DNA from 2 places in the Arthrobacter sp. Y3221160 genome. Region 2 is predicted to be linked to the other one. Evidence: predicted binding sites of a transcription regulator. Region 2 holds the regulator's gene; the other holds the start of a gene.
What was found. The regulator HspR, encoded in region 2, represses chaperone genes until heat shock. The targets are predictions, from matches to a motif close to AAGTTGAGTCNNNNNGACTCAACTT.
Positions count from the first base shown of each region.

Region 1: AC5RWG_RS12330 (ATP-dependent Clp protease ATP-binding subunit) is a predicted target of HspR. The motif match lies at 7,137-7,161, and genes of this name have one in related genera.

Region 1 is NZ_JBNHHU010000001.1:2,645,190-2,660,003, reverse strand. It holds gene AC5RWG_RS12370 (MFS transporter) at 1-804, shown strand, start outside; gene AC5RWG_RS12365 (catalase) at 1,138-2,787, shown strand; gene AC5RWG_RS12360 (NAD-dependent epimerase/dehydratase family protein) at 2,929-3,999, shown strand; gene AC5RWG_RS12355 (hypothetical protein) at 4,082-4,300, shown strand; gene AC5RWG_RS12350 (hypothetical protein) at 4,363-4,842, shown strand; gene AC5RWG_RS12345 (hypothetical protein) at 4,918-5,133, shown strand; gene AC5RWG_RS12340 (Y-family DNA polymerase) at 5,242-6,600, opposite strand; gene AC5RWG_RS12335 (LexA family protein) at 6,593-6,967, opposite strand; gene AC5RWG_RS12330 (ATP-dependent Clp protease ATP-binding subunit) at 7,179-9,767, shown strand; gene AC5RWG_RS12325 (TetR/AcrR family transcriptional regulator C-terminal domain-containing protein) at 9,981-10,703, opposite strand; gene AC5RWG_RS12320 (NAD(P)-dependent alcohol dehydrogenase) at 10,806-11,858, shown strand; gene AC5RWG_RS12315 (pullulanase X25 domain-containing protein) at 11,958-12,641, shown strand; gene AC5RWG_RS12310 (CarD family transcriptional regulator) at 12,726-13,247, opposite strand; gene AC5RWG_RS12305 (glycine cleavage T C-terminal barrel domain-containing protein) at 13,680-14,814, shown strand, end outside.
Region 2 is NZ_JBNHHU010000001.1:1,666,057-1,680,870, reverse strand. It holds partial or broken gene AC5RWG_RS07800 (MMPL family transporter) at 1-941, shown strand, start outside; gene dnaK (molecular chaperone DnaK) at 1,088-2,962, shown strand; gene AC5RWG_RS07790 (nucleotide exchange factor GrpE) at 2,965-3,630, shown strand; gene AC5RWG_RS07785 (DnaJ C-terminal domain-containing protein) at 3,762-4,730, shown strand; gene AC5RWG_RS07780 (heat shock protein transcriptional repressor HspR) at 4,797-5,219, shown strand; gene AC5RWG_RS07775 (COG4315 family predicted lipoprotein) at 5,302-5,862, opposite strand; gene AC5RWG_RS07770 (sigma-70 family RNA polymerase sigma factor) at 6,109-6,606, shown strand; gene AC5RWG_RS07765 (anti-sigma factor family protein) at 6,603-7,262, shown strand; gene trmB (tRNA (guanosine(46)-N7)-methyltransferase TrmB) at 7,300-8,211, opposite strand; gene AC5RWG_RS07755 (DEAD/DEAH box helicase) at 8,449-10,146, shown strand; gene AC5RWG_RS07750 (YccF domain-containing protein) at 10,353-10,784, shown strand; gene AC5RWG_RS07745 (pyridoxamine 5'-phosphate oxidase family protein) at 10,818-11,288, opposite strand; gene AC5RWG_RS07740 (YceI family protein) at 11,518-12,084, shown strand; gene AC5RWG_RS07735 (HutD/Ves family protein) at 12,162-12,719, opposite strand; gene AC5RWG_RS07730 (GNAT family N-acetyltransferase) at 12,740-13,276, opposite strand; gene clpB (ATP-dependent chaperone ClpB) at 13,535-14,814, shown strand, end outside.

The DNA.
Region 1 (14,814 bases), 980 kb from region 2:
TGGAGCGCGTACCAGGGCTTCGCGACCTTCGCCGGCCTGGTGGCCAGCGCGCTTATCCTACAGGCCACCAGCTGGCACACGTGGTGGTGGATCATGGCCGCCCTGACGCTCATTCCGATCCCGCTGGTGCTGAAGTTCGTGCCACAGGACCCGCGGCGCGACGGTTCCGGCCTGCCCGCGGCCACCCGTCGCATCGGCCGCACCGTCCGGTCCCCCAAGCCGTGGATCGCCGGCGTGGTATTCGCCTGCTACACCGTCCAGTGGATGGCCGTGGTCGGTTTCCTGCCCACCATCTACGAGCAGAACGGGGTCACCGGGATCTGGCCGGGCATCCTGTCCGCGGTGGTGGGCGGCCTGAACGCGCTGGGGGCCATCGGCGCCGCTCCGCTGCTGCAGCGCGGCGTCCCCCCGCGGCTGCTGATGATCCCCACCTTCATCCTGATGGGCACGACGACGGTGCTCACCTTCGGCATCGACTGGGCCGTTGCTCCGGGCGGCATGGCCATCCAGTTCGCCTGTGTGGCACTGTTTTCCATGGTGGGCTCGGTGATCCCGTCCACGCTCACCCGCATGGCCGTGGACTTGGCGCCGGCGGACGGGTCCCCGCCGGCCGCCATGGGGTTGATGCAGCAGATCTTCAACGTCGGCAACTTCACCGGCCCGGCCATGATCGCCTGGCTGGCCACGGTTACCGGCGGCTGGCAGTCCACCTGGTGGATGACCTGCACGTTCGCGGCCCTTGGCATTGGCCTGAGCGTGTACTTGAGCGAGAAACGCCTGGGGCTTAGCTTCGCCCACCGGTAGCTCCGGGCGGGGCGGGGCCGGGTCCGCCGGTGTGTTCGCTCCCATGTCTCGGACTAACTGCCCATCTTTGGCTACCCCTAAAGCGCGCTGACTAGGCGAAACGTCGGGAGCCGCCGCCAAGACGTGGGAGCGAAAAGCACCGCCCCCGTCCACTCCCGCGAGGCTCCGGCCGCACCGCCACGTCCACTCCCGCGAGGCTCCCGCCGCACCGCCACGGGCACTCCTCCGCGAAGCCCGGCCGCGTCTTCGTCGGACTCTTGCCCTCGCCGCGGCCGAGGAGGAAGCTGGAATCACGGCAAGCGGCCTCCCCCTTTTTCCCAGGAGTGATCAGTGATGACCGATGCGGCCCAGTCCCCGGACCAGCCCCTGACCAACCGCCAGGGCCACAAGGTCTACGACAACCAGAACACGCGAACCATCGGCGCCCGCGGCCCGGCGACCCTGGAGAACTACCAGTTCCTGGAGAAGATGAGCCACTTCGACCGCGAGCGCGTGCCCGAACGCGTGGTGCATGCGCGCGGCACCACGGCCTTCGGCTACTTCGAGGCCTACGGCAAGTGGGGGGACGAGCCGATCGGCAGGTTCACCCGCGCCAAGCTGTTCCAGGAAGCGGGCAAGCGCACCGACCTCGCCATCCGCTTCTCCACCGTGGCCGGCGGCCGTGATTCCTCCGAGGTGGCCCGCGACCCGCGCGGATTCGCCGTGAAGCTCTATACCGAGGACGGCAACTGGGACATGGTCGGCAACAACCTGGGCGTGTTCTTCATCCGCGACGCGATCAAGTTCCCCGACTTCATCCACTCGCAGAAGCCGGACCCGGTAACGTTCGAGGCGTCGGTGCCGAACCGGGCGATGGACTTCTTCAGCCAGTCCCCCGAATCCATGCACATGGTCATGCTGGTCTTCAGCCCGCGCGGCATCCCCGCCGACTACCGGCATATGCAGGGCTTCGGCGTGAACACCTACAAGTGGGTCAACGCCGCCGGCGAGACGGTGCTGGTGAAGTACCACTGGATGCCCAAGCAGGGCGTGAAGTCGCTGACCGCCGAGGACGCCGCGAACGTGCAGGCGCAGACCCTCGGGTCACACACCAAGGACCTCTACGACGCCATCGAAGCCGGCAACTACCCCGAGTGGGAGCTGGTGGTGCAGATGATGTCCGACGACGAGCATCCCGAGCTCGACTTCGACCCGCTGGACGATACCAAGGTCTGGCCGGAGGAGCAGTTCCCTCCCCAAGCGGTCGGGCGGATGGTGCTGAACCGCACCGCCAAGAACTTTTTCGCCGAGAACGAGCAGATCGCGTTCGGCACCGGCGTGCTGGTGGACGGCCTCGACTTCTCCGACGACAAGATGCTGGTGGGCCGGACGTTCTCCTACAGCGACACCCAGCGTCACCGGGTGGGCCCGAACTACCTGCAGCTTCCGGTCAACAGCCCGAAGGTGCCGGTGGCCACCAACCAGCGGGACGGCCAGTTGACGCACTTTGTGGACACCGCGCCGGGCCAGAACCCGCACGTGAACTACGAGCCGACTATCACCGGCGGGCTGCAGGAGGCGGCGAAGGATTCCGGTTACCACCACGCCGTCGGTCCCGAGATCGGCGGCCGGCTGACCAGGGAACGGATCGAGCGGACCAACGACTACCTGCAGGCCGGCCAGCGGTTCTACCTGCAAGAGGACTGGGAGCGCGAGGACCTGATCACCAACCTGACCAACGCGCTGGCGCAGTGCGACCGGCCGATCCAGGAGCGCATGCTCTGGCACCTCTACATGATTGCGGACGAGCTCGGCCAGGGCGTGGGCGGCGGCATCGGCATCTCGCTGGACGAGGTGAAGGACCTTGGGCCCCTGGCCAGCCAGAACCTTTCCGAAGCGGAGCAGCAGTGGATGGCCAACCTCGGCAAGAACGGGCCGCGGGACGTTTCCGGGCTGACCATGACGCACTGCGTGCCCAACGAACGTGTCAAAGTGGAGCGGTAGCCGTCACCGCGCGACCTCCACGTTTAAGCGGCGGCTGACCTGCGGAAATCCCGGACGGCGGCCGAATCCAGCCCGGATTCCGGCGGCCGGCCGCCCAGCCGGGCCCTCGCCAAGCCGTGGCATCCGCGGTAGCGTCTGTCCATGCGAGTCGCCGTGGTCGGAGCCAGCGGGAACGTCGGTACAGCAGTGCTGCGCCGGCTGCAGAAGGCGCGGGGCGAACGCGCGGACGACGTGGAGATCGTCGGCATCGCGCGGCGGCTGCCCGATGCCACGACGGAACCGTACGACGGCGTCACGTGGGTTTCGCTGGACATCGCCTCCCGCGATGCCCGGGAAAGGCTGACGCAGGCCTTTAAGGGATGCGACGCCGTCGTCCATCTCGCGTGGCTGCTGCAGCCGAACCACGATGAAGGGCAGTTGCGCCGGGTGAACGTGGACGGCACCTCGAACGTGCTCGCCGCTGCCACCAACGCCGGCGTCGGGCAAGTAGTCTGCGCCTCGTCGGTCGGCGCCTACAGCCCCGGCCCGAAGCACTCCCGCGTCCGCGAGGATTGGCCGGCCAGAGGCATCGCCAGCTCGCACTACAGCCGGTTCAAGGGCCAGCAGGAAGCGCTGTTGGACGAGTTCGCCGACGATCACCCGGAAATCAAGGTGGCGCGGCTGCGGCCCGGCCTGATTTTCCAAGCCGAGGCCGGCAGCCAGATCGGCCGCTACTTTGTGGGCCAGTGGATCCCCAAGTTCTTCCTCAACCGGCTGCGGTTGCCGCTGTTCCCGTTCCCCGAGGAGTTCATCTTCCAGGCATTGCATGCCAACGACGTGGCGGACGCCTACTGGCGGGTGCTGGACCAGGGCGCGAGGGGCGCCTTCAACGTGGCGGCCGAACCGGTGGTAACGCCCGGACTCGTCGCCTCCCTGTTCGGTGCCCGGCGCTGGCTTCCCGTTCCCGTGCCGCTGGTGCGGCAGTTGGTCGGCGCCGCGTGGTCCCTCCGGCTGCTGGCCAGCGACCCCGGCTGGGTGGACATGGCCCGCTACGCTCCGGTCATGGACACCAGCCGGGTTAGGGACGAACTCGGCTGGATACCGCAGGTGGATTCGTTGTCGGCGATCCGTGAAGTCCTGGCGGGAATGGCCGGGGCCGGAGGTGTCACGGAATCCCCCGCGATGCGCCCGCGCAGCCGCTGGACCCGTGCGAAGCCGGAGACCGGCGCGTAGTGTGGCCCCATGGGAAGCCGCGCGAAGAGCGCAGCTGCCCGGTCTGATCCCACAGGACGACCCGCTCGAGAAGGAGGACCTGATGAATCCGAACGAGGAGCGGCGCCCGGAACACCCGGACGACGCGAATGACGACACTCTGACTCCCGCCGACGCAGGCGGCATCGACAAGGAAGTCAACGAGGCCCACATCCCGGTCCACGGTGACGAGAAACTCGCCGACGACCTGGTCAAGAAGGCCTACGGCGACAAGGACCAGGACGGCCGCGGGGACGCGCCCAACGCGCCTTTCCCCGGCTGACTGGCACCGCCCGCACCTCCACCTAGCACCGCCCATCAACCGTCTACAGACAGGAGCACGCTGTGAAAGGGAAACTCACATTCGGCGCCGGCATCGCCCTCGGATTCGTCCTGGGTTCGAAATCCGGAAGGTCCGCCTACGATTCCTTGAAGGCCAAGAGTCAGGAGTTCTGGCAGAACCCAGCGGTCCAGGAAAAAGTGCACGAAGCCACCGACCTGGTCAAGGAAAAGGCACCAGGCGTCGCCGACCGTGTTACCGAAGCGGCCAAGAAGGCAGGGTCCGCGGCAACCTCCAAGCTGCCCGGCAACCACGGTTCGGGTAAGGACGACGGCGGCACCACCGGCCCCACCACCACCGCCGGCGGCACCACGGGCACCAGCACCCTCGGCGACACCACTGGCACCACCCTGGGCGACACCACGATGTCGGATCCGGCGCAGAACGACGAACTCGGGCAGAGCTGGACGGGCGAGGGAGGCACCATGCCGGACGGACCCGCCACCCTCAACAGGGACGACGACCTGCGCCCGCCCGGAGTGTAACCCGCCCGGGATTCTGGCGGGCCGGGCCCCTCGCCGGGGCTCCGCCTGCATCGACGGCAGTAGGGAAGGACTGGCATGACGGAGAACGACGCCGGCCAGGTCAAAGGTCCGCGGGACCAGTCGGGCACCGCGGCAGATCCGCCGGATGCTCAGGAGCAGCAAACGGCCGATTCCGCCCCCGAGCCCGAGGGCAAGGAGGGCATGAACATCGCGCCCGGGCCGGCTGAAGAGAAGGACCAGGAAACGCCGGACGACCGCGGGCTCACCACCGACACGAGCCCGAGCGACTGATCCACCGCGGGCACGGCAGCGGCCGTCCAGATACGGCCGCTGCCGTGCCCCTGTTCAGCCGCTGCCATGCCCGTTGCGCCGCTGCGGCGCGACCCGGTGCACAGCCGGTTAATCCGCCTTGACCACCGGCAGGTCGCTCCACTCGGTGGTGTAGCGTGGCGAGGAAAATTCGCGTTTCATTGACCACGCCGCGGGGGCCGCCAGCCCGCCCTGACCGAGGCCGATCGAGGCTTCGCCGAACTTGGTACGCACCGCGCCCAGCAGGTCGCCGATGTGCCGCTGTTCCAAATCGCTGACGAAGGGGTCGAAGGTCTGCTGGCCGACCGCGGGCTCCAGCCCCGACAGCAGGACCCCTGCCCGGACATAGTGGGCGCCCGGAGTCAGGCAGCCGCGCATGGCGGCCACGGCAGCCTTGGTCAGCTGGATCGGATCCTGAGTGGGCGTCGCCAGGGTGACGCTGGCCGCGGGAAACGATGCCTCGCCGCCGGCGAACCTGCTGGTCCCCGCAGTCACCGTCAGCACCGAGGCGCGCAGTCCCTCGGCCGCCATCCGGGCCGCCCCGCGTTGGGCATAGACCGCCATCACCTGGTCCATCTCCTCGAGGGTGGTCACCGGCGTGGAGAAACTGCGCGAGAACATGATCTGCTGCTTGTCGGCCCGCTCCTCCGCGTGCGGGATGCAGGGCGTCCCGTTCAGCTCCAGCACGGTTCGCTGCAGCACCACGGAGAACTTTTTTCGGATTGCCTGCGGGTCGGCGGCCTTGAGGTCTGCGATCGAATCGATCCCGAGGGCGTTCAGCCGTTTCCCCGTCCGTCCGCCCACGCCCCACAGCCCGGTGACCGGGACGCGTGACTGGATCCAGGCGATGTCGGAAGCGGGCATCGAGCCCAGCGAGCACACTCCGGCCATCTGGGGATTCCGTTTGGCAACGTGGTTGGCGAACTTCGCCAGGGTCTTGGTCTGCGCCACGCCGACGCTGACCGGCACGCCCACCTGCCGGATCACTGCGGCACGGATTCGGCCGGCAGTCTCCAGCAACTGGGCCTCGTCGCCGGGCAGGCCCAGGAACGACTCGTCGATCGAATAGACCTCCTGCCAGGCCCCGAACCGGCCGAGCACTTCCATCACCCGGGCGCTTAGGTCCCCGTACAGCTCGTAGTTGCTGGACCGCGCGACCAGCCCCCAGGCCTTGGCCCGCGGCGCCACCTGGAACCACGGCGTCCCGGTCTTCAGCCCCAGCTGTTTGGCCTCCTCGGAGCGCGCCACCACGCAGCCGTCATTGTTGGAGAGCACGACGACTGGCCGTCCCTCGAGGGACGGATCGAAGACCCGCTCGCAGGAGACGTAGAAATTGTTGACGTCCACCAGCGCGATCCGATCGCCGGGCCGGCCGGAGGTCGCTCCGCCGGAGCCCGACGGCTGGCCGGATGTCGCCCCGCCGGCCCCGGGCACGGGGGCGCTAGACATGGTGCAGGCAACGGGTGGCGACGCCCCAGATGCTCAGGTCGGCGAGTTCGCCCACCTCGGTGGGAACGCCGCCGTCGTCCGCCTGCAAGCGCACGCCGTCCGCGGTGAGATGCAGGCGCCGGACCACCAGTTCCCCGTCCAGCACCGCCACCACTACCGAACCGTCGCGCGGGGTCAAAGAGCGATCCACGATCAGCTCATCGCCATCACTGATCCCGGCCGCGGCCATCGAGTTTCCGGCCACCCGCATCACAAAGGTGCTGGTGCGGTCGCGGATCAGGTGCCGGTTCAGATCGATGCCGCCGTGGAAGTAGTCCCTGGCCGGCGACGGGAAACCGCGCGCCTCCTCGGGCGCTCCGCTGCCCATCTCCGGGCCCGCCGACGCATCCGACGGCTGCTCTACACCGAACATCCCGACCCCCGTCTTCGAACAAAGCTTCGAATCCAACAGTAGCACCGGCCTGCCGTGGCCTACATATGAGCCAGCTGCACTCAAGTTCGGGTAGCTTCTGGAATAATCCTGCCGTAGAGGCGTTAACATGAGTCGAAGGCACTCACGTTCCACAGGAGGATTATCCATGCCACTGTTCTTCGGACCAGCTTCCGGCAACGGTTCATTCGACGAGTTCCTGGCCCGCTACCTGCAGGGCCAGCGGGCGGCCCAATCCCGCACGGTCGACCTCACCCGGCTGCTCAGCCGCCGCACCCATGAGGTGCTGGCGCAGGCAGCCCGGTTCGCCGCAGGCCTCGGCCACATCGAGGTGGACGGGCTGCACATCCTGCACGTCATGGTCGGCCAGGAGCCGGCCGCCAGCCAGATCAAGCTGACCGGCGCGGACCCGCAGACCATCGCGCGTTCCGCGGAGCAGGGCCTGCCGGAAAAGACCGGCCCGACCCAGGAAACGCCGTCGCTCACGCCGTCGGCGCAGCGTGCCCTGCTGGACGCGCACCAAGTGGCCCGCGCGTTCGGCTCCACCTACATCGACCCCGAGCACCTCTTCGCCGCCTTCGTGCTGAACCAGGAGACCCCCGCCGGCCAGATCCTGGCCGGCGCGGGCGTCACCCCGCAGGCACTGCAGCACGCGGCGGAGACAGCTGCGGCGCAGCCCGACGGCCCCACCCCTGCAACCGGCCCGCAACAGAGCACCGGCACCGGGTCGGAAACTCCCATGCTGGACCAGTTCGGCACCGACCTGACGGCCCAGGCCCGGGAGAGCCGGCTGGACCCGGTGATCGGCCGCGCGGACGAAATTGCCCAGACCATCGAAATCCTCGCGCGCCGGACCAAGAACAACCCGGTGCTGATCGGCGAGGCCGGCGTGGGCAAGACAGCCATCGCCGAGGGGCTGGCGCAGGCCATCGTGGCCGGCGAGGTCCCCGAACAGCTGCGCGGCAAGCGTGTGGTGTCGCTGGATCTGCCGGGCATGCTGGCCGGCACCCGCTACCGCGGCGACTTTGAGGAACGCCTGACCAAGACCCTGGAAGAGATCAGCGCCGCGAGCAGCGAACTGATCGTGTTCATCGACGAACTGCATACCGTGATCGGCGCCGGCGGCGGCGAGGGCGGCATGGACGCCGGCAACATTCTCAAGCCCCGGCTGGCCCGCGGCGAACTGCACCTGCTCGGCGCCACCACCCTGGGCGAATACCGCAAGGTGGAGAAGGACCCGGCCCTAGAGCGGCGCTTCCAGCCCGTCATGGTCGGCGAGCCCTCGATCGAGGACGCCGTCCGCATCCTGTCCGGTCTCAAGGACCGCTACGAAGAACACCACCAGGTGGCCTACACCGAGGCAGCCATCCGTGCCGCCGTCGAGATGTCCTCCCGCTACCTCACCGACCGGTTCCTGCCGGACAAGGCGATCGACCTGATCGACCAGGCCGGCGCGCGGCTGAGCCTGCGACGCGGCCCGCGCGTTGACGTGGAGGCCATGCGCGGCCGGCTGGCCGAGCTGGAGTCGGCCAAGAACGCCGCCGTCGCCGAGGAACGTTACGAGGACGCCTCGAAGCTGCGCGACGAGATCGAAGAGCTGAAGGCCCGGCTGGAAGCCGCCTCCGCCCGGCAGTCGGCCCCGGGTGCCACGGAAGACCACGACGGCGGGGCCCGCCCCGGCGCGTCCTCCGATGTGGTGGGCGAGGCCGAGATCGCCGAAATCATCTCCCGCGCCACCGGCATTCCGGCCGCCCGGCTGACCCAGGGCGACCGGCAGCGGCTGGCCCGGTTAAAGGAGGACCTGCACGCCCGGGTGATTGGCCAGGATGATGCGGTGACCGCTATCGCCAGGTCCGTGCGGCGCAACCGCACCGGCATGGGGGACGAGGGCCGGCCCGTCGGCAGCTTCCTGTTCCTGGGCCCGACCGGTGTGGGCAAAACCGAGCTGGCCAAGGCCCTGGCGGAGTCGCTGTTCGGTGACGAGGACGCCATGGTGCGCTTCGACATGAGCGAATACGGCGAGCGCCACACCGTCTCACGGCTGGTCGGCGCCCCTCCGGGCTACGTCGGCTACGGCGAGGCCGGCCAGCTGACCGAACGCGTCCGCCGGCGCCCGTACTCTGTGGTGCTGCTGGACGAGGTGGAGAAGGCCCACCCGGACGTGTTCAATCTCCTGCTGCAGGTCCTCGACGACGGACGCCTTACCGACGGGCAGGGCCGCACCGTGGACTTCCGCAACACCGTGGTGATCATGACCTCCAATCTCGGCTCGGAGTTCCTGGCCAGCAAGGGCGGAGCGCTGGGCTTCACCGCCAACGACGGGATGGACGGCTTCGGAAGCGAGCAGGAACTGCGCGCCCGGGTGATGGGCCGGCTGCGCGAAACCATGCGGCCGGAGTTTTTGAACCGGATCGACGAGATCGTGCTGTTCCGCAAGCTGGACCAGGAGCAGCTGCGCTCCATCGTGCGGCTGCAGTTGCGCAAGACCGAAGTCCGGCTGGCGGCCCAGGGCATCGCGCTGGAGGTTGGCGAGGACGCCGTGGCCTGGATCGCAGAGGCCGGCTACGAGCCCGAATACGGCGCCCGGCCCCTGCGCCGCGTGATCCAGCGCGAGCTGGATGACCGGATTGCGGACCTGCTGGTGGCCGAGGCCGTTGCCGACGGCGGGCGAATCCGCGTGGCCGCCGGCGACGACGGGCTGCGCGTCGCGGCAGACAGCATGTCCGCGGCGGCATAGCGGCGGCGACTGACGCCGGGCGCGGTTGATGTGCCCGCGCGCACCAATCGCAACCCCGGAGCGATGGCGGGGCACTCCACCGGAGCGGGGTGTCCCGCCGCTCCGGTTCAGGCCAACGACAATGCGGAATAAAGGCGGGGCCTCACGGGCCCTCCTGCCTGCAATCGCGTTCCAGGGTTCCGGTGCCCATGGCCTCGCCCGCGACCCCGTGGTTCAGGGCGAGGGCGCCTCGGCCCGCCCTGGTGACTCTTCGCCAGTCCCGGAGCGGCCCGGCAGCGACGCCGCCAAGCCGCCGATAATGAGGTCGAGGCCGAAGTCGAACTCGTGGCTGAAGTCGTATCCGGGCTGCAGCACATGCTCCACGGCGAACTCCCGCAGGTGTGGATAGTCCTCGACGGTGAACATCTCCACCATCGGCCCGCCGACCTCCGCCAGACTGTCCGGCCCGTCGAAAGGCAACGATGCCTCCTGGAGAGCCGTCCCGTAAACGTACGCATCGAGCACCGCATAGGCGTGGGCCGCCAGCGGCAGCGAGAACCCGGCAGCCCGAAGGGTCCCCAGGGTCGCATCGTGGTGGCGCAGGTTTGCCGGTCCCGGCGCGGTGCGCGATTCCATCAAGGCTATGGCCCACGGGTGGCGGCGCAGCACGTCGCGGGCGGAGGCGGCACGCCGCTTCAACTCCGCCTTCCACTCCCGGCCCGGCACCGGCAGCTCTATCTCTTCGAAGACGGCGTCGACGATGCCGTCGAGGATCTCGTCCTTGTTCCGCACGTGGTGGTAGAGCGACATCGGTTTGGCGTCCACTGCCTGGGCCAGTGAACGAATTGTCAGGCGGGCCAGCCCGCCGCCGTCGGCGATGTCCATCGCGGCGCGAAGCACCCGTTCCCTGCTGAGTGGCTCACGTTGCGAGGGGGCGCTGCCCGGTTTTTTGATCATTGTTCCCGCGACTATAGCATTCTCGTACTTTGTACGGTAGCTTCGTACATTGTACGAAGTACTTGGGCTCCACATCATCCACGTCCTCGAGAAGGAAGTCCCATGGAACCAACAGAATCCACCCCTTCGGCCGCGAACACGCAGCCGGTTCCCGGCAGCGGCTCCCCCGACCCCACAAGACCCACCATGCGCGCCATAGTGCAGACCCGGTACGGAATCACCGATGCCCTGCACCCCGAAGAAATCGCAGTACCGGAGGTCGGCGAAAGCCAAGTCCTCATCAAGGTCCGCGCCGCAGGCCTGGACCGCGGGACATGGCACATGGCCACCGGCCTGCCGTACCCGGTCCGCGCCGTCTCCGGGTGGAAGTCCCCGAAGAACCCGGTCCCCGGGCTTGACGTCGCGGGAACGGTAGCGGCGGTAGGAAGTGCCGTCACGAAATTTTCGATCGGAGACGAAGTCTTCGGTTTCGGCAAGGGTTCCTTCGCGGAATTTGCGGTGGCAGCGGAGTCGCTGCTGGCCCGAAAGCCGGCAGACCTGACTTTCGAGCAGGCAGCGGCCCTTCCGGTCTCCGGCGTGACAGCGCTGCAGGCGCTGCGGGACGCCGGCCGCGTACAGGCCGGGCACCGCGTACTCATCACGGGGGCCTCCGGCGGCGTCGGCACCTACGCCGTGCAGATAGCCACGGCCCTGGGCGCCACGGTCACCGGCGTCTGCAGCGCCGCCAAGGCGGAGCTGGTGCGGAGCCTCGGTGCCGGGAGCGTCATCGACTACGCCCGCGAAGACTTTGCGGTAGCAGGACACAAGTATGACGTGATCGTGGACATCGCCGGGAACCCGTCCCTGTCGCGCGTGCGCCGGGCTCTTGCAGCGGACGGCACGGCGGTTATCGTCGGCGGCGAGCACGGCGACCGCTGGACGGGCGGCCTGTTCAGGCCGCTGGGCGGAATGATCCTGTCCCTCTTCAACCGGCAGCGTGTTGTCATGTTCATGGCCCGCCAGGCGGCTTCGGACCTCGAACGGCTGAGTGAGCTGATCGTCTCGGGGCAGCTGAAGCCCGTGCTCGACCACACTTATCCGCTGGAGCAGATGCCGGAAGCACTCCGCCGCCTGGAGGCCGGCGAGGTGCGGGGCAAGGTGGTCATCAAGGTCTAGGGGAGCCGACACACAACGCCAAATAGTGGTGCTCGGCACGGCCGGGTAACAGACTGGGAGCGTCACCAGTTCCGGCAGCCCCGCGAAGGAGCCACGGCCATGCTCAAAACCCATCTGCGTCTCAAACCTGTCCTCGAGATTCTGGCGGCGGCAGCCGCAACCGGCACCCGGCCTGACGCCAGGGACGTCATCAGCGAGGCCTTGCGGCGCGTACCGCCGACCGCGCACGAGAAGGAGTTGCTGAGCGGCGGTGTGCCCCGCGGCTTCAAAAACCTGACGACGGCGACCGCGCGGCTGGTGAAAGCCGGCTGGATGTCGAAGGGCCGCGGCGGGTGGGCCATCACCGAGGACGGGCTGCGGGCGGTCACCGCCTTTCCCGATGCGGCCGAACTGGCCGCGGCCCTCGCGGCGGGAACCCCGCTGCCGGAACCGTCGCCGCCGGCGGCGGAGCCCGCCCTGTCCGCCGACCAACCCGCCGGAGTCGCCGTGGTGGGCGACTTTGGCGTGCTGCTCGGCGCCGACCAGGATTGGGACCCGGCCGACGGGGCGGTGCAGATGCGCTTCGACGCCACGGACGGCTTGTGGAAGCTGGACGCCGAGCTGCCCGCCGGCCGGTATGCGTTCAAGTTCGCACTGAACGGCTCGTGGGAGGAAAACTACGGGGCGTATGGCGTGCTTGACGGCGCCAACCACGAGTTCCAGCACGACGGCGGCGCGCTCACCATCGCGTACGACCACGCCATCCATGACCTGGCCGCGACGTCCCGACTGGTCCGCGCCTGACCCTTCGGGGCTTGGCGCGTCATGCGCGCCGCCCGTCTAGCCCGTCGTCGTCAAGCCCGCCGTCGCCATGCCCGCCGTCGTCGTTCAGGCGCTGGCCAAATGCTCCGCCTCCGGCACCAAACCGGTCGCCACGGCGTCGAGGATCTCTTCGGCTTCCTGCAGGTCGATGCCCCTGGACAGCGCAATTTCCGTGACGAGCGGCTTCTTGGCGTACTGCATCATGTCCTTCTCGGCGTGGGACATGCTGCCGTTGGCGTGCAGCCGCCGGACGAGGTCGCGCACCAATCCGGCGATCACGAAGATGTCGCCGGTACGGAGCCGTTCCTGGTTGTCCTTGAAGCGCCGGGACCACTGCGGATCCTCCTCCCGCGACGCGGCGCGCAGCACGTCGAACAGTGCCTCCAACTGTCCCTCGTCGAAGACCGGCCGCAGCCCGACTTGCTCGGCACGCTCCAGCGGGACACCGACCGTCAGGTTCGAGTTCTTGACCTCCAGCATGACGTAGCGGCATTCCGCGTCCTGCCGCAGGGGCCGGGTCCTGATGCCGCGGACAACGGCCGGACCATGGTGCGGGTGAACAAGGGTTTGACCTTCAGCAAAAAGCATCTAAGAGTCCTCTGATTCGCACGAGCGCCACACTCGACATCAGTGGACGGAGCGCCCTGGGGGCCCTCGCGCCAGACGGTCGTCCCACGGGTCGAAACTGCGGCCCGCAGACCGGGGCTTCGACATTGTGAGCACGCGGATCGGCTCGGATCCATGCGGATGGACCCGCCCCGAACCCGCGAGCTTGGCTGCCTCAATTATCTCACGCATGCGGCCGATGTCCCCGGGAATGATGACGGCCGGTGGAGCCCCTCGCGACCTGGGCCCGCGCCGAAGATGGGACGCCGCGGCGCCGCGCAACCGGCTGGCGCTGCCCCTTGACTCCCATGCGGAGCGACTGCCACCATGGCAGTCTCAGATGGCGCAAAGTTGCGCATCATGCGCAACTCCTCAGGTCCGGCTGGCGCCAGAACCTCGAAGGAGGAAGCCCCTATGTCGGAGATTCTCGATTCTGGCTCCGCCCAGTTCAACGGCACCGATTCGTCCCGCGTTAACCCCAACCCGGCCATCACCCTTTACACGCGGCTGCGCAAGTCCCCTTACTTCTGGAAGTCGCGGGAGCACGGCGTCGCGGCCTACAGCGTGTACAACCACACCTACCACCCGCGCCATTACGGCGACCCGGTCAGCGAGTACTGGTCGCTGCTGAACGACGTCACCCTGTGGGACGTCGGCGTGGAGCGGCAGCTGCAGATCAGCGGCCCGCAGGCCTTCGACTTCACCAACATGCTCACCCCGCGGGACCTGACCAAGTGCGAGGTGGGCCAGTGCAAGTACGCCTTCATCACCGCCGCCGACGGGGGCATCATCAACGACCCCATCCTGCTGCGCGTGGAGGAGAACAAGTTCTGGCTCTCGCTGGCGGACAGCGACGTGCACCTGTGGGCCATGGGCCTGGCGCACGCCGGCGGCTGGGACGTCACCGTGGAAGAGGTGGACGTGGCGCCCGTCCAGGTCCAAGGCCCGAAGGCCAAGGGGCTGATGTCCGACCTGTTCGGCCCGCAGATCCTGGACATGCCGTACTACTACATGCAGCACCACACCCTCAACGGCATGGACGTGGTGGTCAGCCGGACCGGCTACACCGGCGAGGTCGGCTACGAGATCTACCTCTACAACGCCACCGCAAACGCCGGGCGCCTCTGGGACACCGTTTGGGAAGCCGGGCAGGCGCACGACCTGCGGGTCATTGGTCCCTGCCACATCCGCCGGATTGAGGCGGGCATGCTTGCCTACGGGTGCGACATCACCCTCGGCACCAACCCATTGGAGGTCGGCTACGACTACAACTGGATGGTGGATCTGGACCAGGAAGCGGACTTCGTGGGCAAGGAAGCGCTCGGCCGCATCCGGGAGAAGGGCATCGACCGGCTGATGGTCGGCGTTGAGATTGGCGGCGAGCCGCTGGGCAGCTACAACGACGGCTCCATGATCGAGCCTTTCCCGGTCTCGGTCGGCGACGGCTCCCCCATCGGGGAGGTCACCAGCGCCTGCCATTCCCCGCGGCTTGAACGGAACATCGGCCTGGCCATGGTGCCGATCGACCTCAGCGGCGAAGGCACCACGC
Region 2 (14,814 bases):
AGTCGGAGCTGGTGATGGTGCAGACGGATTCCGCCGACGGGCAGGAGGCCTTGGGCCGGCACTTCGACGCCGGTACCGGCAGCCCCGCCGTCGTCGTCGCCGATGCCGCGGCACGGGACGAGGTGCTGGATGTGGTCCGCAACCAGGAGGGCGTGGCGTCCGCGGAGTTTTACACCCGCGGCGACGCGGTGGTGGAACTGGACGGCCGGGTGCTGATCAATGCCACGCTCCGGGACGTGCCGGACTCCGAAGCCGCCGAGGGCACCGTCGCCGACCTGCGCGGGGCGCTGGACGGCGCCGATCCGGGCGCGCTGGTCGGCGGCGTCACCGCGGTGGCGCTGGATACCAATCTGACGGCGCAGGCCGACCTGCTGAAGATCACCCCGATGGTGCTGGGCGTCATCCTGCTCATCCTGATCCTGCTGCTGCGCTCGGTCCTGGCCCCGGTGCTGCTGGTGCTGTCCGTGGCGCTGTCCTACCTCGCCGCCCTGGGGGTCTCGGCGCTGGTGTTCAACCATGTCTTCGGCTTCCCGGGGGCGGATGCATCGGTGCCGCTGTTCGGCTTCGTGTTCCTGGTGGCGCTGGGCATCGACTACAACATCTTCCTGATGACCCGGGTGCGCGAGGAATCCCTGCGGCTGGGCACCCGGCCCGGCATCCTGCGGGGGCTGGGCTCCACCGGCGGCGTCATCACCTCGGCCGGCGTGGTGCTGGCGGCGACCTTCGCCGCGCTCGCGGTGATCCCGATCCTGTTCCTGGTCCAGCTGGCGTTCATCGTGGCGTTCGGGGTCCTGCTGGACACGGTCCTGGTGCGGTCGCTGCTGATCCCGGCGCTTTCCTACGACCTCGGACCGAAGATCTGGTGGCCGGCCAAGTTGTCCCGGCGGGGCCTCCCACGGGACCCGGCGGAGCAGAAGTTGAGTCTGATGCGCTCAACTTGATTGACAAAGCCTGTCGTCCGAGTAAACTTGAGTGCAGAAGGCTCACATCGGCTGCCGCCCACCGCGGCGCCACCCGGATACTCCGGGGGTCGGGCCGCCCACAGTAATCCAGGCCGTTGCGGCGGCCGCAAAGGAAGGACACGCGTATGTCTCGTGCAGTAGGTATCGACCTCGGAACCACCAACTCCGTTGTTTCAGTTCTGGAGGGTGGCGAACCCACCGTCATCGCCAACGCCGAGGGCGGCCGCACCACGCCGTCCGTCGTCGCGTTCTCCAAGTCGGGCGAGGTGCTGGTCGGCGAGATCGCCAAGCGCCAGGCCGTCAACAACATCGAGCGCACCATCGCCTCGGTCAAGCGCCACATGGGCACCGACTGGAAGGTGGAGATCGACGGCAAGAACTACACCGCCCAGGAAATCTCCGCCCGCATCCTGCAGAAGCTCAAGCACGACGCCGAGTCCTACCTGGGCGAGAAGGTCACCGACGCGGTGATCACCGTGCCGGCGTACTTCAACGACGCCGAGCGCCAGTCCACCAAGGAAGCCGGCGAAATTGCCGGCCTGAACGTGCTGCGCATCGTCAACGAGCCCACCGCGGCGGCCCTGGCCTACGGCCTCGACAAGGGCAAGGAAGACGAACTGATCCTGGTCTTCGACCTCGGCGGCGGCACGTTCGACGTGTCCCTGCTGGAAGTCGGCAAGGACGAGGACGAATTCTCCACCATCCAGGTCCGCGCCACCTCCGGCGACAACCGTCTCGGCGGCGACGACTGGGACCAGCGGGTGGTCGACTTCCTGCTGCAGCAGGCCAAGTCCAAGGGCGCCGACCTGTCGAAGGACAAGATCGCCCTGCAGCGCCTGAAGGAAGCGGCGGAGCAGGCGAAGAAGGAACTGTCCTCGGCCTCCTCCACCAACATCTCCCTGCAGTACCTCTCCGTCACCCCGGAGGGACCGGTGCACCTGGACGAGCACCTGAGCCGGGCCAAGTTCCAGGACCTGACCGCGGACCTGCTCGAGCGCACCAAGAAGCCGTTCCACGACGTGATCACGGAAGCCGGCATCAAGGTCTCCGACATCGACCACATCGTGCTGGTCGGCGGCTCCACCCGCATGCCCGCCGTCGTCGAACTGGTCAAGGAAATGGCCGGCGGCAAGGAGCCGAACAAGGGCGTGAACCCCGACGAGGTCGTGGCCGTTGGCGCCGCCCTGCAGGCCGGCGTCCTGAAGGGCGAGCGCAAGGACGTCCTGCTGATCGACGTCACCCCGCTGTCGCTGGGCATTGAGACCAAGGGCGGCGTGATGACCAAGCTGATCGAGCGCAACACCGCGATCCCGACCAAGCGGTCCGAGACGTTCACCACCGCGGATGACAACCAGCCCTCCGTGGCCATCCAGGTCTTCCAGGGCGAGCGCGAATTCACCCGCGACAACAAGCCGCTGGGCACCTTCGAGCTGACCGGCATCGCGCCGGCGCCGCGGGGCGTGCCACAGGTCGAGGTCACCTTCGACATCGACGCCAACGGCATTGTGCACGTGTCCGCCAAGGACAAGGGCACCGGCGCCGAGCAGTCGATGACCATCACCGGCGGCACCGCGCTGTCCAAGGATGACATCGACCGCATGGTGCGGGAGGCCGAAGAGCACGCCGCCGAGGACAAGAAGCGCCGCGAGGCCGCCGACGTCCGCAACTCGGCCGAGCAGTTGGCCTACTCGGTGGACAAGCTGCTCGCCGACAACGACGACAAGCTGCCCGAAGAGGTCAAGACCGAGGTCAAGGCCGACGTCGACGCCCTGAAGTCCGCACTGGAAAAGCAGGACAACGACGACGAGGTCAAGGCCGCGTTCGAGAAGCTGCAGGCATCCCAGACCAAGCTGGGCGAGGCCATCTACTCGCAGGCGCAGGCCTCCGGCGCGGCCGGTGACGGTGCGGCCGCCGGCGACGGTGCCTCCGATGCCGGCTCCGGTGCGGCCGACGAGGACATCGTGGACGCCGAAGTGGTCGACGAAGACGAGAAGAAGTAACCATGGCGGAAAAAGGTAACGAAGAAGAACACCAGAGCGAGCCGGTGAACTTCCGCGACAACCGCAAGATCGATCCGGAAACCGGACAGGTCCGCGGCGCTTCGGGAGCAGCCGGGAACGCCGGGCAGGCCGCGGGAGAAACCCCCGCGGCCGGCCAGGGCGCCGACGCCGACGCGCTGGCCCAGGCGGAGCAGATCCTGAACGGGGCCGAGGTCCCGGCCGGGGAATCTGTTGCCCAGGGGAGCACGTCGCAGGAGGCCGAGGAGTTGAAGAACGACCTGCTCCGGCTGCAGGCGGAGTACGTGAACTACCGCAAGCGGGTGGAACGCGACCGCGCCGTGGCCGGCGAGATGGCCGTCATCGGCGTGCTGAACTCGCTGCTGCCCGTCTTGGACGACATCGACGCGGCGCGCCAGCACGGCGATCTCGCGGACGGACCGTTCGCGGCCATTGCCACCAAGCTGGACGGTGTGCTCAAGACCTACGGTCTGGCCCGCATCGAGGAGACCGGCGTCGAATTCGACCCGAACATCCACGAGGCCTTGATGCAGCAGCCCGACGCCGAGGTGGAGCTGGACACCGTCAGCCAGGTCCTGCGCCTGGGCTACAGGGCCGGCGACCGGGTACTGCGCGCCGCCCAGGTAGTGGTAGCCGTACCGGCAGAATGACACCGGCAGCGGGCGCCACGGCGCCCAGCCCCTGATGACGGGTTGGCCTTCGGACGCTCGGAGGCCAACCCGTCACCGTCCGGGGGCGCCGGTGCCCATAGACTTTGTGACAACTGAAAGGAGGCGCCTGCATGGCTAGCCAGGACTGGGTCGAGAAGGACTTCTACAAGATCCTCGGTGTCTCCAAGGACGCATCCGACGCGGACATCAAGAAGGCGTACCGCAAGCTCGCGCGGACCCACCATCCGGATACCAACCGGGGGGATGAGGGTTCGGAAAAGAAGTTCAAGGACATCTCCGAGGCCTACTCGGTCCTCTCGGACCCGGGGGAGCGCGAGCAGTACGACGCGATCCGCGCCATGGGCAGCGGCGCGCGCTTCAGCGCCGGCGGTCCCGGCAGCGCCGGCGGGCCGGGCGCGGGCGGCTTCGAGGACATCTTCGGCAACCTGTTCGGCCAAGGCACCCGCACCCGCCCCGGCTCCGCGGGCACCGTGCCGCCGGAGTTCGCCGATCTGTTCGGCGGTTTCGGCGGTTTCCCGCAGCAGCAGCCCCCGCGCAGGGGCGCCGACCGCACCGCAACCACCAGCATTTCCTTCGCCGGTTCCATCAACGGCACCACCATCGGGCTGCGCGAACCCAGCGGCGAAGTGATCGACGTGCGGATCCCGGCCGGGATTAAAGACGGCCAGAAGGTCCGCGTCCGCGGCAAGGGCCAGGCCGGCCCCGCCGGCGCGGGCGACCTGATGGTGACCGTCAACGTCAAGCCCCACCCGTTCTTCCAGCGCGACGGCGACAACATCCGGATCCACGTCCCGGTCACGTTCCCGGAGGCCGCGCTGGGCGCGCAGATCGACGTGCCGACCCTGACGGGTGAATTCGTCAAGGTCAAGGTGCCGGCAGGAACACCCTCCGGCCGAACGCTCCGCGTGAAGGGACGCGGGGTGAAGACCTCGAAGAACACCGGCGACCTGCTCGTGACCATCGACGTGGTGGTCCCGCAGAACCTTGGGAAAGAGGCCGAAGACGCGGTTAACGCCTTCGCGGCGGCGACTGCCGGGTCCGACCCGCGCGGGAATCTTGCCGCCAAGGCCAGGCTGTAGCGGGAAGTTACGACAGGTCGGGACAGTCCGGAGGGGAAACGCGCGAAGCGCAGGAGGGAGAGCACCATGAGCATCGATATGAACGCGCCGATCTTCGTGATTTCGGTGGCGGCCGAACTGGCGGACATGCACCCGCAGACGCTGCGCCAGTACGACCGTCTCGGCCTGGTCTCTCCGTCGCGCCAGCGGGGCAGGCAGCGCCGCTATTCGCAGAAGGACGTGAACACCCTGCGTGAGGTCCAGAGGCTGTCCCAGGAGGGCGTCTCGCTGGAAGGGATCAAGCGCATCCTCCAGCTGGAAAACGAGGTCGCCGCGCTCAAGGCCCAGGTCCGGGACCTCTCCGAGGAACTGATGGCACGGCAGCGCCGGGGCACCGACTCCAGCCGGGTGTTCGCCGCCGGCCTCGCCGGCGACGTGGTGACGCTGGCCCGCGGCCAGCGGCCGCGTCCGCGCAGCCAGGCGCTGATGGTCTGGCGGCCGCAGCGCTGACCCGTCCGGCCGGCGCCTGTGATCGGACGCCCGCAGCTGCCGGCCCCGGGCAGGCGGCTGCGGGCAGGATGGCGGCGTGGAGCTACTTGATCATTTCGCCGTCGGGGGCGACCACAAACCAGACGTCGTTCACGCCCTGTCCGGTCGTGTCTCCCGGGGCCTTGTCCTGCGCCCAGTAGTAGATGGGCATGCCGTTCAGCGTCACCTGCTGTTGCCCGTCCGGGGTGTCGATGAGGCCCACCTCCGCGGTGACCCCGTCGAGTTCCGGCTCTTCCTCGGCCAGCACGGGCGGCCACGCGGCCAGGCAGTCGCCCGTGCAGGCGCTCTCGCCTGAGTCCGGGACATCCTTGGTGAAGTAGTAAACGGTCATGCCTTCGCCGTCCACCACGATTTCGCCCAGGTCGGATTCGGCCGTCGTGAGGGTAGAGGCGGCGCCGGATGCCTGCGCGCCGCCGGTCTCCCCGCCGTCTGTCTCCGGCGCCGCCGGCGTGGTCATTCCGGGGGCGCCCGTCGTCGGCGCCTCGCCTGCCGGCGGTGCCTCCGGGCCGGCAGGCGTTTCCGTACCCGAGCCTCCTCCGCACCCGGCGAGGCCCATCATGGCGGCGGCCAGCAGGGCTGCCGCGGCTGTCTGCGTGATTTTCATGGGGTTCCTTTTGCGGTCTCCCGGGCGGTGCCCGGAACGTCGTGCCGCGGGGCGCGCGGCCCGCTATTGGCAAAGACGCCGGCCGCACCCACAATGGTTCAACGTCGGGCGGAGTGGATCCCGCGGGCTGGATGAACCGGAACGCCGCCGCCGTCGTCGTACCCGGTAGGACGCCGCGTGGGACGCTGCACTGGGACGTCCGCCGCCGGCGGGGCGGCCGGGGCTGCCGGGAGGAAGGAGGCGGCCGTGGCATTGGACGACGAGGCCGTGGCCCGCCTCTACCGCGACCACGCCACGGCGCTGCGCCGGTTCGTGCGCGCGGCGACCTCCGACGCGGACCAGGTGGAGGACGTGGTGCAGGAGACGATCCTGCGGGTGTGGAAGCGCGGCCCGGAAACCGACAACATGCGCGGCTACCTCTACCAAACCGCCCGGCATGTCATTATCGACGGCTACCGGCGCCGCACCCGGCGGCCGGGCGAGACCGGCCTGGGCGAGGACGAGCCGGCCAGCGAAGAAGACCAGCTGGAGCGGCTCCTGCTCCGCGTGGTCATGGAGGAAGCGCTGGCACGCATCAGCCCCGAGCACCGCAACATCATCCTCGCCCTGCACTACCAGCGGCTCACGTCGTCCGAAGCCGCCCGGTCGCTGGGCATTCCGCTGGGCACGGTGAAGTCGCGGGCGTTCTACGCGGCCAAGGCCCTGCGTGCCGTACTGGACGAGATGGGGGTGGGGCAGCAGTGAATGCCAACGAGGAACAGCACCAACTGCTCGGCCTCTATGTGCTGGGCGGACTGGACCGCCGCGAACGGGCGGACTTCGAAGAACACCTGGCCTCCTGCCCCGCGTGCCGCCGGGAGGCCGCGGAGCTGGAAACGCTGCCCGATCTGCTGGACGCGCTGCCACGCGACGCCGCCTTGGAGCTGGCGGCACCGCCGCAACACGAAGTCGAGGAACGCACCCGGGAACTGGTGGACGAACTCGCCCGCCGGCGGCGGAAGGAGCGACGGCGGTGGGCCGGGTTGGTGGCGGCGGTGGCGGGCGTGTGCCTGGTCGCCGGGGCGGCCATCGGGCCGTTGCTGACCCAGCAGCAGCAGCCGCCGGCGACGGAGAGTTATGTGATGACCGCCGACGGCGGCCTGCAGCTGGAGCTGGCGCTGGTGCACAAGGCGTGGGGCACCGAGATGCAGGTAGCGGGGGAGCAGCTGCCGCGGGACGGACTACTCACCCTCTGGGTGACAGGAGACACCGGCTACACCTACCAGGTGGCCTCTTGGCAGGCGACGCCGGCGGGCCGCGCCACGCTCACCGCAGCCTGCGCCATGGCCACCGACGAGATTGTCCAGGTGGAGCTGCGCAACGGGGCGGACACAACGCTGGCGGCAGTGGTTACGGACTGAGCCCGCGGGGTCCAGTGCGGTTTAGCTCAGGCGGGGATCAGTTCCGGCGGTAGGCCAGGTCGAAGATCATCCGCCCGGCGTCGTGGGCCTTCTGCTCGAAGCTGGTCATGGTCCGGCCGTCGAAGCGGGGCGCCCAGCCGCCGTGCTCATCCATGCCTTCACCGGTGCTGGCATTTCCGGTACTGACCGGGATCTTGCCTTCGCGCACCGGGGCGCCGCCCACCACGCCTTCCACGCCGCTTTCCCAGACCTGGGTCAGCGGGCTGTCCTTGCCGGTGCGCTCGCCGGCATGCAGGTTGCGAAAGTCCGGCGAGGCGTCGGCCACCCGGCGCATCTGGATCGCGTAGTCGGACCAGTCGGTGGCCAGGCGCCAAATTCCGCCCGGCTGCAGGACGCGGGCGGCGAGGTCCGCGAAGCTCTCCTGCACCAGCCGCCGCTTGTGGTGGCGGGTCTTGTGCCACGGGTCGGGAAAGAACACCCAGAGCTCGGCGACCGAGGACTCGGGCAGCATGCTCGCGAGGGCGTCAGGCGCGTTGACCTGCGCCACCCGCACGTTGGACAGGCCGTGCTGGCCGATCCGCAGCAGGGTCTGCGCCAGCCCCGGCCGGTAGACCTCCAGGGCCAGGAAGTTCCACTCCGGGTGCTGCTCCGCCGCATGGCAGACGGCCTCCCCGAGGCCGGATCCGATCTCCACCATCAGGGGTGCCTCGCGTCCGAAGGCTGCCGCCGCGTCGAAGACATAGTCCGGGTCCACGGTGGTGTCGCCGCCGTGGCGCGGGAGGTCCACGGCGAACCTGGGGCCGTATTCGTCCCAGGCCTGCTGGCGGCGGCCCTGCAGCCGGGATCCGCGGCGCACAAAGCTGACCGGACGGGCGAGGTGGGTGGGCTGCGCGAGGCGCGCACCGTCGTCGTTCGCGGGAAAATCAGGGGTGGGGGAGTCGCTGGTCATCCCCACCAGAGTATCGCCCGTGCGCGGGCGGCCCGGACGTGCTGCTAGACTGGTGCTACTCGGAGGCGCACTTTGACGCGTTTCCCTGCGTCGATGAACGCTTTCAATTGCGCCGCCGCTTTCCGTCTAACGACGTGACCGGACAGGTCCGGGCGGTTGGCACTGTCTGATTTTTCTTCGGCGACCCTGGGCTAACCTGCCGCGGGGACACTGACCGGAAGACATTCTCACTTTCTTATGACTACTTTTGTTGCCCTTGGCGTGCCCAAGGCCCTTGCTTCGAAGCTCGCTGCCGATGGCATCGACGCCCCGTTCCCCATCCAGACCGAGACGCTGCCCGATACGCTGGCCGGCCGGGACGTGCTGGGCCGCGGCCGCACCGGCTCCGGCAAGACGCTCGCGTTCGCGCTGCCGCTGGTCGCCAGGCTGGCCGAGCGCGAGGCCGCCCATTTCCGCAAACCCGGACGCCCGCTGGGCCTGGTCTTGGCGCCGACCCGTGAGCTGGCCACCCAGCTCAATGCCACCATTGAGCCGCTGGCGTCGGAGCTGGGCCTGAACACCACGGTGATCTACGGCGGCGTCTCGCAGCAACGCCAGGAAAAGGCGCTGCGCGCCGGCGTCGACATCGTGATTGCCTGCCCGGGCCGGCTCGAAGACCTGATGAAGCAGAAGATCATCACGCTGGAATCGGTGGAAATCACCGTCCTGGACGAGGCCGACCACATGGCCGACCTGGGCTTCCTGCCCGTGGTGAAGAAGCTGCTGGACACCACCCCGGCCGGCGGGCAGCGCATGCTGTTCTCCGCGACCCTGGACAACGGCGTTGACAAGCTGGTGCAGCGTTACCTGTCCAGCCCGCTGACTCACTCCGTGGACGACCCGCAGGCCGCGGTCACCACCATGGAACACCATGTGCTCGTAACCCGCGATGCCTCCGAAAAGAAGCAGGTGCTCAACCGGCTGGCCGCCGGAGCCGGGCGCCGCGTGCTGTTCACCCGCACCAAGCACCACGCCCGGAAGCTGGCCAAGGCCCTCACCGCCGCCGGCATCCCGGCGGTGGACCTGCACGGCAACCTGTCGCAGAACGCCCGCGACCGCAACCTCGCCGAGTTCTCCTCCGGCCATGTGCGCGTGCTGGTCGCCACGGACGTGGCCGCCCGCGGCGTGCACGTGGACGAGGTGGAACTGGTGATCCACGTGGATCCGCCCACCGAACACAAGGCGTACCTGCACCGTTCCGGCCGTACCGCCCGCGCCGGTTCCGACGGCACCGTCGTGACCCTGGCGCTGCCGGAACAACGGCTGGAAGTCGGCAAGCTGATGAAGGCGGCCGGCGTGGACGTAGCCTTCGAAAGCGTCACCGCGTCCTCGGACCTGCTGGTGAAACTGGTGGGCGAGGTGGCCGCACCGGTCGATCCGCAGTTGCGGGCCCAGCAGCAGGCAGCGAACCTGCCGCAGCACGGCGGCGGCACTTCCACCGGCGCCAACGCCCAGCGCAAGCGGGCCATGCGGTCTGGCGGCCGCGGCGGACGGACCCGCTCCGGTGAAGCCCGCCAGGCCTCCGGCGCCGCACGCGCCGGCGGTCCGGAGAGCGGCCAGCGCCAGCCGGCCCGCGGCGAAAACCGCGGCCAGGCCGGCCGGGACGTTGCGGCCCGCAGCCACGGCAGCCACCGCAGCGCCGCCGGGGCGGATACCGCCGGGCGCCGCGGCCAGTCGGGCACCGCGGCAGGCGGCCGCAGTGCGGGGCCGGCGCGTTCCGGCGGCCCGGCCCGGTCGGGCGGCGCGCCGCGCACCGCCGGCGGTCCGCAGCGCTCTACGGCCGGCGGCACCCGCCCGGTCTTCCGGTCGGAGACTCCGGCTTCCGAGCGTCCGGCCCGCCGCGGCCCGCGCCGCGCCACGGCGCCGGCTTCGCAGGAAAAGCGCCGGACCAGCTAGGCCGGGCGCAGAGCCGAAGGCCGCAGGGCGGCCCCTCCGTACGGAAGGGGCCGCCCTGCGGCCTTTAATTTTCGACAGGGAAGTTTCGTCGTGCCGGGGGCCGCGCTGCGATGCTCCACCGACGACCCGCGCCCCAACGGCAGATCGGGGGACACTCAGGGACGTCCCGTATGGCGGCCGAGCGCGTCCGTGGCCAGAATGGTGGGATGAAGGCACTCCTGAACGTCATCTGGCTCCTGTTCGGCGGCATCTGGCTGGCGCTGGGCTACTTCCTGGCCGGCATCGTCTGCTGCCTGCTGATCGTGACGATCCCGTTCGGCATTGCGTCGTTCCGCATCGCGGGCTACGCGCTGTGGCCGTTCGGCCGCATGGTGGTGGACCGCGGCGGGCGCACCTACTTTATGTCCACGCTGGGAAACATCATTTGGCTGCTGGTCGCCGGCATCTGGATCGCGATCGGGCATGTGCTGACGGCGGTGGCGCAGGCGATCACCATCATCGGCATCCCGCTGGCGATCGCCAACCTCAAGATGATTCCGGTGTCCCTGACGCCGCTGGGCAAACAGATCGTGCCCACCGACCGGGCGTTCCCGGGCTACATTCCCGGCTATCAGCCGGGACCCGTCACCTGGCGCTGACCCGTCGGTGCGGCCGGCCGGCCATGCGGGCGGCTACTCGATCTGCAGCCGGCGGCTGTCGCTGAGCCCCGGCGTGCGGCGGGCCGATGCCGGCACCACAAAACGCCGTCCGGTGACCACCGTGGGAACGATGCGGACGAAATGGTTCTTTTCGCCCGACTGCCAGGGGAACAGCGGCAGCATTGCCGATTCCAGGACGTCCTCAATGCTGCTCATCCGCTGGGCGCTGCCGCGCGCGACGGCGCTCCAGGCGACGCCGGTGGCCGGATCGAAGCCGTCCACCTCCAAAACCACTTCGCCGGCGAGGGCGGCGTCGAGCTTGGTTCCCGGGGCGGAGCGGAACACGATGCTGCCGTGATCCACAACGTAATTGACCGGAAAGATCTCCGGGTGGGAATCGACGACGACTCCGAGCCGGCCGAAGTCAGCGCTGCGGAACAATTTCCAGCAATCGGCCACAGGCAGCTGTGTCGTCGATGAAGGCATCTCGTTCGCGGTGGTCATGGCATCAGTCTATTGACCGCTGACAGGCTGGGATAGGGCGCGGATTCCGCCGGTCGGATGCCGCTGCGGGTCGCCGGGGCGGCCCCGGAATTCAGGCGCCCAGGTGGTGCACTGCGTCCCATTATGTGTTGGAATTACCACACGAGCCGCATGCGGCTGAAGGAGACGGCCGGGCGCATCCATCTGGCTTTGGGGAAGGCAGTGCCTGTGCCAGAGGAGGAGCGCTGCCATGTCCGAACTATCTCCTGATCTGTCCGGGGAGTGGCGGTTCGACCCGGCCCATACCCGGATCGGATTTTCCACCCGCCATGCCATGGTGACCAAAGTCCGGGGCGCGTTCAACGACGTGGAAGGCATCATCCAGGCCGACGCGGACAACCCGGCCAACTCGTCCGTCAAGGTCACGATCAAGGTCGCCAGCATTGATACCCGCAGCCCGCAACGCGACGAGCATCTGCGCACGAACGACTTCTTCGATGCGCCGAACTATCCGGAGATTACGTTCGTCAGCACCCGCATCGATCAGGTGGAAAGCGCAAACTTCATTGTGAACGGCGACCTGACCATCCGCGGCATCACCAAGCAGGTTGCGGTTCCGATCGACTTCATCGGCGTGGAGCGGGACCCGGGCGGGCAGCTCCGGGCGGGCTTTGAGGGCTCCCGGCGCATTGACCGGCAGGAGTTCGGGGTCAAATGGAACACGGCCCTGGACTCGGGCGGCATGCTCGTGTCGGACCGCGTGATGCTGGAGTTCGAGGTCTCCGCGGTCAAGGTCGAGGACGCCGCCGCGCAGTAGGGAACCGGCGCAATAAGGAGCCGGCTCCGGAGGCCCGGCCGCCCTCAAGGCCCGGCCGCCCTCAGGGCCCGGCCGCCTCAGTCCCCGGCGGGATAGACCGACACCAGTGCCGCGAACCCGCGGCCGCTGACCTCGGCCGCGACCGAGCCGACCACGGCGTCGTAGGGATGCAGCGGCTGGGCGGTGTCGCCAGCCGTCGCCTGTGCCTGGCCCTGCAGCAGCACCAGGTACTGCCCGTCCGACAGCCGCAGCGGCTGTTTCTTCGAGAGCTCGACGATCAGCAGGCCGGCGCCCCAGGCCCCGCGGCGGGTCATGACGTTCAGCGCGCGGCACGGCCCGGTGGGCAGGCTGCAGTCCGCGCTGCTCCCGCCGTCGAACCGGAACGGGCGGTAGCGTTCCATCCGGTGCTGGCTGCCGTCCACGGTCAGGAAGGCGACGTCACCGTCCACAACGGTGAATATTCGGTCCACGCCCGGATATTCGGAGAAGCTGCCGTCCGAGCTGATGTCCGCCAGGCTTAACCGCCAACCGGGGAGCCCGTCCGTGCCGAGGTCACCGGCCGCCAGTTCCCTGGTGACGCCGCCGCCGTTCCGCCACCGCTGTTCCTTGAGCGCGGCTGCGCGAATGATCTCCACTGGGACTCCTTGACCGGATGTTATAGCTGCCGGTCCCAGTTCAGCACATAGGCGTCCTGGTAGCCGTCCGGGCCGCTGACCGCCGCGGCCTCGTTCCGTTCGAACCCCAGCGACGTGACGATGCGCCGGGACGCGGTGTTGGCCGGATGGACCAGCGCCAGGATCGGCGGCAGTTCCAAAAACTCGTTGACATGGGCGACGACGGCGGCCACCGCCTCGCGCCCGTAACCGCGGTGCCACACGGCGGGGTCGAAACGGTAGTAGAGATTCAGCACCGGGCGGCCGGACAGCGCCACGTGCTTGACGCCGGCAAAGCCGATGGCGTCTTCGCGGCCGGGCAGGCGGACGGCGAAGTAGCCCACGCCGTGGTCCTCCCACTGCCTTTCCCAGCGCTGGAACAGGCCCTCGGCTTCCTCGTTCCAGATGAGCGCGTCGGAAGGATTGAACCGCGTGGTGCGCCGGTCGGAGAGGATCCGGAACATGGCACTGATGTCCTCCGGCGTCGGCTGGTTCAGCAGCAGCCGGGCAGTTTCCAACATGGTTTCCGTCAGGGCCACCTCCGTCCGCCTCCTGCACGTCCCCGCTACAGCCTATTCGCCGGACGCCCTTCCGGGCAGGGGCGCCGGGGCGACAAGATGGAGGCGGGCAAGGACGCTTCGGTGGCGGGGGAGCAGAGCTCCGGAAGGCGGTGAGCCGCGCTCCGCAGCCTGTGGATAACTTTACATTCAAAGTTGAGTGGACTACACTCAACTTAGTTTCAGGGCCGGCACTAACGGGGCTGGCCAGATCCATTCCGGAGCGAACGGAGAGATGCGTTGGACGCTAAATTCACCACCAAAAGCCAGGAAGCGCTGTCGGCCGCGGCGATGAACGCCTCGACGGCGGGCAATCCGCAGATCGAGCCCGCCCACCTGCTCAAGGCCCTGATGGACCAGCGCGACGGCGTGGCCGTAGCCGTGCTGAAGTCCGCCGGGGCCGATCCGGACTCGGTGAGTGTTCAGGCGAGCACCGCGATCAAGGCCCTGCCGTCGTCGTCGGGATCCTCCGTGGCGCAGGCGCAGTACTCCCGGGGCCTGCTCCAAGCGGTCCAGATCGCCCGGCAGGAGTCGGAAAAGTGGGGGGACACCTACGTGTCCACGGAATTTCTGCTGCTGGGCCTCGCGGCGGACAACGCCGCCGTCGGGAAGATCCTGCGCGACGCCGGTGCCTCCCACGAAGCACTCTTCGCCGCCCTGCCCGGCCTGCGCGGAGACCGGAAGGTCACCACCGCCGATCCGGAGAACACGTTTCAGGCGCTGGAGAAGTTCGGCACCGACCTGACCGCCATCGCCCGCGCCGGGAAGCTGGACCCGGTGATCGGCCGGGATGCGGAAATCCGCCGCGTGGTCCAGGTGCTCTCGCGCCGCACCAAGAACAATCCCGTGCTGATCGGCGAACCCGGGGTCGGCAAGACCGCCGTGGTGGAGGGCCTGGCCCAGCGGATGGTGGCCGGCGACGTGCCTGAATCGCTGCGCGGCAAGACGCTGATGTCGCTGGACCTCGCGGCGATGGTGGCCGGCGCCAAGTACCGGGGCGAGTTCGAGGAACGGCTGAAGGCCGTGCTGGAAGAGATCAAGAGCTCGGACGGGCAGATCGTCACCTTCATCGACGAGTTGCATACCGTCGTCGGCGCGGGGGCCTCCGAAGGCTCGATGGACGCCGGCAACATGCTCAAGCCGATGCTCGCCCGCGGCGAACTGCGGCTGATCGGCGCCACCACGCTGGACGAGTACCGCGAGAACATCGAGAAGGATCCGGCGCTGGAGCGGCGCTTCCAGCAGGTCTACGTGGGGGAGCCGAGCGTCGAGGACACCATCGGCATCCTGCGCGGACTCAAGGAGCGTTACGAGGCGCACCACAAGGTATCGATCGGGGACTCCGCGCTGGTGGCCGCCGCGACGCTGTCCAACCGCTACATCTCGGGCCGGCAGCTGCCGGACAAGGCCATCGACCTGGTGGACGAGGCCGCCTCCCGGCTGCGGATGGAGATCGATTCGGCGCCCGAGGAGATCGACCAGCTGCGCCGCGCCGTCGACCGGCTCACCATGGAAGAACT